Regions from separate parts of the Pseudomonas sp. PGPR N4 genome, predicted to be linked through region 1. Evidence: riboswitches for the same ligand, from Rfam matches in the RefSeq annotation. Region 1 holds a riboswitch; the other holds the start of a gene.
The links. Region 1 has a riboswitch for cobalamin ahead of AC58X1_RS04765 (ABC transporter substrate-binding protein). Riboswitches for the same ligand answer to the same signal wherever they lie in the genome.
Positions count from the first base shown of each region.

Region 2: another riboswitch for cobalamin. It lies ahead of cobO (cob(I)yrinic acid a,c-diamide adenosyltransferase); the one in region 1 lies ahead of AC58X1_RS04765 (ABC transporter substrate-binding protein).

Region 1 is NZ_JCAUKV010000001.1:1,075,351-1,079,758, reverse strand. It holds gene AC58X1_RS04770 (FecCD family ABC transporter permease) at 1-630, opposite strand, end outside; gene AC58X1_RS04765 (ABC transporter substrate-binding protein) at 627-1,640, opposite strand; cobalamin riboswitch at 1,768-1,969, opposite strand; gene AC58X1_RS04760 (acetyltransferase domain-containing protein) at 1,998-3,164, opposite strand; gene AC58X1_RS04755 (TonB-dependent receptor) at 3,305-4,408, opposite strand, start outside.
Region 2 is NZ_JCAUKV010000001.1:2,087,438-2,091,845, forward strand. It holds gene cbiB (adenosylcobinamide-phosphate synthase CbiB) at 1-231, opposite strand, end outside; gene bluB (5,6-dimethylbenzimidazole synthase) at 228-878, opposite strand; gene AC58X1_RS09380 (cobyrinic acid a,c-diamide synthase CobB) at 875-2,170, opposite strand; gene cobO (cob(I)yrinic acid a,c-diamide adenosyltransferase) at 2,167-2,778, opposite strand; cobalamin riboswitch at 2,898-3,050, opposite strand; gene AC58X1_RS09390 (hypothetical protein) at 3,201-3,779, shown strand; gene AC58X1_RS09395 (PQQ-dependent sugar dehydrogenase) at 3,861-4,408, shown strand, end outside.

The DNA.
Region 1 (4,408 bases):
ACCCAGCAGCGCCACCGGCACCGCCAGCCACACCGACGGCCAACGCACGCCGCTGAGGTTACCCAGCAGCCAGAACAGAATCCCGCGCGCCTGTTCGGCAGTCGCCGACTTGGTGATCAAGAATGCCGTAAGCGCGCTGAACAACTGCGAGCCAGCGATCCCAGCCAGAATCACCTGGGCATTGCCGCCGCCAGCACCGCTGGCCCGCGACAGCAACAGGACCAGGCCGAACGCTGCCAGTGCACCAATGAACGCGCCGCCCGACATCGACAGCGCAGCGCCACCAAGCCCGAGCAGGGCTACCGCGACCGCACCCGTCGAAGCACCCGCCGACAACCCAAGCAGATACGGCTCGGCCAGCGGATTGCGCAGCAGCGCCTGCAGGATCACCCCGCAGGTCGCCAGCCCGGCGCCGCATGCGGCAGCCACCAGAGTGCGGGTCAGGCGATAGTTCCAGACGATGCCCGCGTCGATCGGGTCGACTGGGTAACCGGCGTCCCACAGGTGGTTGGCCAGGACCTGCAAGACCACGCTGGGCGCCACTGGCGTTTCACCAATGGCGATACCGGCAAGCATCGCCCCCAGCAAGGCGAGCAGGGCAGCGGCGCAGTAGGGCAGCAGACGCATCATGGTTGCTCGGCTTTCCCCGAAGCAAACGCGTTGGACAGCGTCTCCAGGCCACGGAACAGGCGAATACCGGCCTGCATCGCGTCGGCATCGAGGACGATGATGCGGCCCTCGTGAACGGCGTCCATGTGTTTGGTGACGGGGTCACTACGGAGGAATTCGAGCTTCTTCTGGTAGTCATCGGCAGGGAAGCGGCGGCGGTCCATGCGGGCGATGATCAGCCAGGTCGGGTTGGCCTTGGCCAGGGTTTCCCAGCCAACCGTTGGCCACTCTTCGCTGGACTCGACCACGTTGCGCACGCCCAGGGTCTGCAGCATGAAGTCGGCCACGCCCTGGCGACCGGCGACATAGGGGTCGATGTCGAGGTCGGCACTGGAGAACCAGAACAGGGCGGAGGTCTGCGACAGGTCGTGGCCGGCCAGTTGTTTGCGGGCAGTGTCCAGGCTCTGCTTGAGCTCATTGTTGAGCGCTTCGCCACGCGCCTGCACGTCGAAGATCTCGGCCAGTTGGCTGACGCTTTTGTAGATGCTGGCGATCTGGAACGGCTGCAGCCGGGTGCCGTCGGCACCGACCAGGTTGTCCTTGCCTTCGCAATCGGACGGCAGCACATAGGTCGGCACGTTCAGCTCGTTGAACTGCTCACGGGTGCCGACCACACCCTGTGCGCCGATCATCCATTCGAACTGCGCAGCTACCAGTTGCGGGCGCTTGCCGACCACTGCTTCAAAGCTTGGGTCGTTGTCAGCGAGGCGCTCGACCTGGTCGTTCTGCGCCTTGAACTCGGGCAGCACGTTGTTGAACCACAGCGAGGTGCCCACCAGCTTGTCGCCCAGGCCCAGTGCATAGAGCATTTCGGTACCGGCCTGGCCGATGGTCACTGCGCGCTGCGGCGCCTGGGCAAAGGTCTGCACCGCGCCGCAGTTGTCGATGGTCAGCGGATAGTGGGTGGCGGCGGCCTGGGCCAGGCCAGACAGGCTCAGGCCTGCCAGCAGGGTCACGAAACGGGGCAGCATGGGTGGGCGATCTCCTATCGAACAATGCGGGGAATGAACCCACGGACAGGCATCGCCTTGCCCATTGCGCACGGCAATAGGCAGCACCCTCGGAAGGGTGGAGATGGCCAGCCCGGACACCCCGCCGGTTGGTAAATGTTTGCCGGCAGGTCTCCTGACTGGTGCGTCATGGCCTGGCTCCAGCCTTCCCGGGTCAGCAACCCAGTGGCATCGATGGAGCAGGCTCGGCACTTACAGTTGCGGGGGCAGTTCCGTTTCGCCTGCATTCAAGGGCAGGCCTGGGATTCCCTGTTAGTTCCGTGATGGAAACCGGCGGGCGGCATGGTAGACCATCACGCCGCCGGGGGAAAACGCTTTTCAGAGATACTTGAGCCAGCTGATGTCGCGGCGGCGCGCCTTGAGTTGGGAAAACTGGCGCACCGGCAGGTATAACGCCGCCGCCAGCAAGCCTGCAGTCAGCCAGATGAAGCCGATGCTGTCGAAGCCGAAATAACCACCCTGATTGAGCCCGAACAGCGCGACACAGGCCAGGTATAGCAGCTTGAGCACATACAGGTGCAGCAGGTAGAAAAACATCGGCGCCGCGCCGAACACCGCCAACACACTGATCCAGCGCGCCTGGCCGGCGCGTTCGAAACCGCGCAGCAACAGCAGCCCGGCGCCCAGCGTCAGCGCCAGGAACAGCAGCGACGGTGGGTATTTGGTGATGTTGCAAAAGCTCATCACGGTCTGCATCAGGCTCGGGTAGCTGCTCCACGGCGCTTCGCCGTAGCCATTGAGCAGGCGCAGGCCGACGAAGCCGAGCAGGGCCGCTACACCCGCCAGCAGCAAGCGCCGTTGGCGCACGCTGGCGACGCTGCTGCGGGCGAACCAGGGGCCGAGGGCGTAGCCAAGGGCAATCACGCCAATCCACGGCAGCACTGGGTAGGAAGTGCGCATGCGCAGGCTGTCGGATACCTCCAGCCAGCCGCGGTCATGCAGGATCGCCCACGGCACATGCATGACCGAGCCGGGCGCAAAGTGCACGCCGTCGAGCAGGTTATGCCCGGCGATGATCAGCGCACTGAGCGCGATCAGCGCCGGGCGTGGCAGCCAGACCAGCAGCGACAGCGCGATCATGCTTACGCCGATCGCCCAGATCACCTGCATGTAGATCACCGTCGGGGGCAACTGGAAGGTCCAGGCGAAGTTGACCAGGGTGAATTCCAGCACCACCAGAAACAGCCCGCGCTTGAACAGGAACGCCGAGGTGGCGCCGCGGCCTTGATACTTCTCGCCATACAGCCAGGCCGAAAGACCGGTCAGCAGGACGAACACCGGGGCGCACAGATGCGCCAGGGTGCGGCTGAAAAACAGCGAAGTTTCGGTGCTTTCGATGGTCATCGGGTCAACCACCTGATGATGCATGAAGAAGGTCTCGCGTACGTGATCGAGCAGCATGAACAGAATGACCAGCCCGCGCAGGGCATCGATGCTCTGCAGGCGTTGGCTGACGAGGGTGGGAGAAGTCAGGGCGGTTGTCATGAAAATTCGCTGGTGAGGTTTCGTGTAACGTTATCTTATAACGATTGGTTTTCCTGTTGAAAGTCTTTTGTCGGTGAGCGTAGTGCCCATGAAGGCCCTGGCTAGCCCGTTGCAGCGCGGCCAGCCAGGGTGAATCGTGTTTAGAAGCTGTAGTCCAGCGTGGCGAAATACGAGCGTGGTGCGCCCAGCAGCCACTGCTCGCCGCTGTAGGCGGCCGTCACGTAGTTGCGGTTTAGCAGGTTGTTCAACTGCAGGCCCAGGCGCACGTCAGGCAGCACTTGCCAGCCCAGGTTGGCATCGACCACGGTGTAGCTGGGGATGCTCTGGCTATTGCCGGTGTCGGCGTAACGCGTGTCGACATAACGCAGGCCGACGCCGGCATCGACGTCCTGGCCAAAGCCTTTGCTCAGCCACAGGTTGGCACTGCGTCGCGGCACATTGGCCGGGCGTTTGCCGCTGCGGTCGGTGGCAACGCCTGCCACGCTTTCATTGAAGTCGTCGTACTTGGCCCGTAGCAGCGCGGCGTTGGCCGACAGCTGCCACTGGTTGGCCAAGGCCAATTCGAGGGTCGCTTCCAGGCCATCGGAGGTCTGCTGGCCGGCCTGTTGCGGTTGATGGCTGACAGGGTCGTCGACCAGCAGCTTTTTCTTGACGATGTGATAAGCGGCCAAGGTCCACTCGCCACGGCCATCAAGAAAGCGCTGCTTGACGCCAAGTTCGGTCTGGCGCGCTTCGGTCAGGTCGAAGTTCATCTGTGCCGGGCTGAGGCTGACCAGGTTTTCCACACCGTCTTCACTGGTCGAGTACTGGCCGTACAGCGCCAGGTCCGGCGTCAGCGCATAGACCAGCCCTGCGCGCCAGTTGCCGCCGCTGAGACTGCGGTCGGTGCGGCTGCCGTCGACCAGGTTATCGCGCTCGATGTGGTTTTGATCACGGCGAATACCGGTGACCAGCGACAGCTGCTCAGTCAACTGCGTGCGGTTTTCGGCGAACAGCGCTGCGCTGTGGGTGGTACTGAACGAGCGCGGTTGCAGCGGCGTGGCGCTGACGAACTGGCCGGGCGCGGGCTGCCACGGGTCAATGTAGTCGTTGCCGATATCGTTGTAGGGCCAGTTGTTGGTCAGGCGGAAGCGGATCTTGTTGTATTCGGCGCCCACCACGGTCGTGCTGGCCAGGCCAAACAGGCTGTGCTGGAAGGTGAAGCTCTGGCGATCACCGATCTGCTCCTGGTTGTGCTTGATCTC
Region 2 (4,408 bases), 1.0 Mb from region 1:
CCAGCCGATCAGCGGCAGCCAGGACAGCAACAGTGCCAGCAAGGTCAACGGCACCACGGCCAGAAACCAGGCGCTGACGCCATGGCTGCGCCAGCCGCGACCACCCGCATTCAGGCGCTGCTCCAGGCGTGCGGCAAAATTGCCGAAAGCAACCAGCGGGTGGCGCCGTTTCGGCTCACCCAGCAGCGCGTCGAGGGCAACACCGGCGACGGTCAGCAAGGCCACGCTCATGCGCGTTCTCCCCATTGGTTTTCGTAGAGCATGGCGCTCAGTGGCTGTTGTTCGGCCCAGTTTTCCAGGGCCAGCATCGGTGCTGGGTAAAACGCCTCGACCGGGCCCAGGCAGAGCACCGCCACCGGCTTGGCATCGGCTGGCATGGCCAGCAGCTCGGCCAGTGCCTGCGGGTCGAACAACGATACCCAGCCCATGCCCAGGCCTTCGGCGCGCGCGGCCAGCCAGAGGTTCTGGATCGCGCAGGCGAGCGAGGCCAGGTCCATTTCCGGCAAGGTGCGGCGGCCGAAAATGTGCGCTTCGCGCTTGTCCATCAGCGCTGCCACCCAGAGCTCGGCGCAGTCGTTGATGCCTTCGACCTTGAGCTGCATGAATTCGTCGGAGCGCTCGCCAAGGGCTTCGGCGGTGCGCACCCGCTCCTGCTCGACCAGTGTCTGGATGCGTCCGCGCAAGTCGCGCTGGCTGATGCGGATAAACCGCCACGGTTGCATCAGGCCAACACTGGGGGCCTGATGCGCGGCCGTCAGCAGGCGTGTAAGCACCTGCGGCGCTACTTCGCCACCGGCAAAGTGGCGCATGTCGCGGCGCTCGCCGATCGCCCGGTACACCGCGGCGCGTTCGGCATCGGAGAAGGCATGCTCGCTCATGGTCGCAACAGCGCCGCCGCCGCGTGGGGGTCAGAGGGGAAATAGAAGTGCACGTATGAGGCCGTCAGCCGGCCCAGGCGGTACACCGCCTCGTTGCCGCGGCCGCCGTTGGGGCTGAGGCCACGGGCGATTGGCTCCAGCTCGCTGGTGGTCAACGAGTGGTGATAGGTGTGCCCACGCAGGGTGCCTTCGGGCAGTTCCACCGCTTGCAGGGCCAGTGCTGCCAGGCGCTTCTGCATCACCGCCTCGCCAGTCAACAAACCAACCAGCGCGGCGCGCTCACCGGCAACATCGGTCAGGTTTTCAAGCAGGTAGAGCATGCCGCCGCACTCGGCCAAAAGCGGCTTGCCTGCACTGTGGTGAGCGCGAATCGCGTCCAGCATCGGCGTATTGGCGGCCAGCGCATGGTGGTGCAATTCGGGGTAGCCGCCTGGCAGATAGAGGCTGTCGACCTGCGGCACCTCGCTGTCGTGCAGCGGCGAGAAAAATTCCAGCTGCGCGCCCATGGCCCGCAGCAGGTCGAGGTTGGCGCCATAGATGAAGGCAAACGCTTCGTCCTGCGCTACGCCAATGCGCACCCCAGCCAGCGAGGGCAACGGTGCTGGCAAAGCGGGGCCATCGAAGCTCACCGCTGGCGGCAGCGCTGCATCGCAGCTGCCAGCCAGGGCCTCGGCGGCAGCGTCGAGGCGCTGGTCAAGGTCGTTCAGTTCGCTGGCTTGCACCAGGCCCAGGTGGCGACTGGGCAGCTCGATGCCGCGCTCGCGCGACAGCCCGCCGTACCAGCGCAGGCCTTCGGTCAGGCTGCCTTCAAGTAGTTGCGCGTGGCGCAGGCTGCCAACCCGGTTGGCCAGCACCCCGGCGAACGGCAGATCGGCCTGGTAGCGTGCCAGGCCCAGGGCCAGCGCACCAAAGGTCTGGGCCATGGCGGTACCGTCGATCACCGCCAGCACCGGCACGCCGAAATGGCGCGCCAGATCAGCGCTGGACGGAGTGCCATCGAACAAGCCCATGACCCCTTCGATGAGGATCAGGTCGGCCTCGGCGGCAGCTTCCCAGAGCAGTCGCCGGCTCTCTTGCGCGCCGATCATCCACAGGTCGAGCTGGTACACCGGCGCGCCGCTGGCCCGCTCCAGAATCATTGGGTCGAGAAAGTCCGGACCGCACTTGAACACCCGCACCTTGCGCCCGAGGTTGCGGTGCAGGCGCGCCAGGGCTGCGGTCACGGTGGTCTTGCCCTGCCCGGAAGCGGGCGCTGCGATCAGCACCGCCGGGCACTGGCGCGGGTCACTCATAGTTCCACGCCCTTCTGCGCGCGGATACCGGCCTGGAAGGCGTGCTTGAGCATGCCCATTTCGGTGACGGTGTCGGCCAGTTCGACCATTTCCGGTTTGGCGCCGCGGCCGGTGACGATCACGTGCTGCATTGGCGGACGAGCCTGAATGTCACTGAGCACCTGGTCCAGGTCGAGATAACCATGCTTGAGGGCGATGTTCAGCTCATCCAGCACAACGAAATGAATCGACGGGTCCTGCAGCATTTGCCGCGATACCGCCCAGGCGGCTTCTGCCGCGGCGATGTCGCGCTGGCGGTCCTGGGTTTCCCAGGTAAAGCCCTCGCCCATCACGTGGTAGCGCACCTGCTCGGGGAAACGGCGGAAGAACAGCTCCTCGCCGGTGCTGTTGCGACCCTTGATGAACTGCACCACGCCGCACTGCATGTCATGGCCCAGCGCGCGGGCGAGCATGCCGAAAGCCGAGCTGCTTTTGCCCTTGCCATTACCGGTCAGCACCAGCAGCAGGCCGCATTGATTGGGAGAGTTGGCGATGCGCTCGTCGATGATCGCCTTTTTGCGCTGCATGCGCGCCAGGTGGCGTTCGTCGCGTTCGGGGTTGTCGCTCATAAGGTTCTCCGCAAGTGCCTGCGCGCGCACCGGGCGGCGACAGATCGAAAGGCAGGCAAACGGAGAACGCGCAGGCGCCGTGGCGCAAACCACAGTGAACTGTGCATCACCCTCCGTGATGCCGTTGGCAGTAACAGGCCGGTCTCCGGGCTCGTGAGCGCTACGTACGCGGCTCACCTACCGTTGCGGGGGCAGCGCCGGACTGGTACCGGCTTCCCAGTTTCACCCCGCCAGACCGCAGTCCGCAGGGCACCTGAAACACGCCGCGAAGGTTAGAGGGTTGCACCGGGAGCGTCAATGAAACAAGGCCGGTTTGGCCTGGATCAATGGCCGATTCGACAGTACAGCGCAGACTGCTAGCATTGATATCATATCGCCATCACTGTAGCTGACCGCGATAATCACAATAAGGAGTGCGCAGCATGCAAGGTCTGATCATCAACAACCCGCGCCTGGAGTTTTTGCGTCCTGCCCTGGAGCGCTGGGTCGACTGCATCGATCGCTTCGCCGAACTCAACCATGCCAGCGACGCGCCTTACTGGCATGGCGCAGCGGCCAACGTCGGCCTGCTGGCTGCGGCTGCCTGGCAAGCCGAGCTGGTCGCCCTGACCCAGTTTGCCAGCAGCAAGCAACGCGAAGAAGGCGAGCGCGAAGGCCGTTGTGACCTGGCCATCAGCACCGCCGAGGAGTCGATCCACCTGCACGCCAGCCAGCGCTGGCCGCGCATCGCCCGGCTCGACCTGACCGCCGCCCTGCAAGAAACCACCAGCGCCGCCAAGCCGATTGCCTATGCCAGCCAGCTCAAAGCCGGGGCGCTGTTCGTCAGCCCGTGGAAAGCCGGCCAGCACGCCAGCCCGGAAGAACTCCAGGACCTGGTCGATGACCTGCAAAAGCACACCACCTGCGCCGTGGCCTGGTACTTCCCGTACGCCTATCGCAAGCTGCACAACGAGCTCGGCCAGTATTTCCCTGGTGTTGCATTGCTGTTCAAGCAAGCGTGAAGCAGCCCTGCGCCGCGCCGGGTTGAACCTCGCCCGGCGCCTATGGTTCTGTATGCCATAGCCCTTGTCGAGAGCCCGCCCATGGACAGAATGCGCAGTGCCGTTGTGCTCGCCTTGCTCGCAGGCCTCGGCGGCTGCGGCGAGACCGCCAGCCTCAGAGTCGACGATGGCATCGGCCCCACACCGCAGTTACCGGCGCCAAACAAAACCCTGTTGCCAACCGTCAACGTCGCGCCGGCGGTCGGCTGGCCGCAGGGTGGCAAACCGGTTGCAGCGGCCGGCACTCAGGTTGCGCTATTTGCCGACCATCTCGACCATCCGCGCTGGCTGTATGTGCTGCCCAATGGCGACGTGCTGGTCGCCGAAACCAACGCACCGGCCAAGCCGGACGACGGCAAAGGCCTGCGCGGCTGGTTCATGAAACGAGCCATGTCCATGGCCGGTGCCGGCGTCCCCACCGCCAATCGCATCACCCTGCTGCGCGACCGCGACCATGACGGCGTCGCCGAAACCCGCAGCCGCTTTATCGAAGGGCTCAACTCGCCCTTCGGCATGGTGCTGGTAGGCAAGGACCTGTACATCGCCGACACCGACAAGCTGCTGCGCTTCGATTACGTGACCGATGCGTT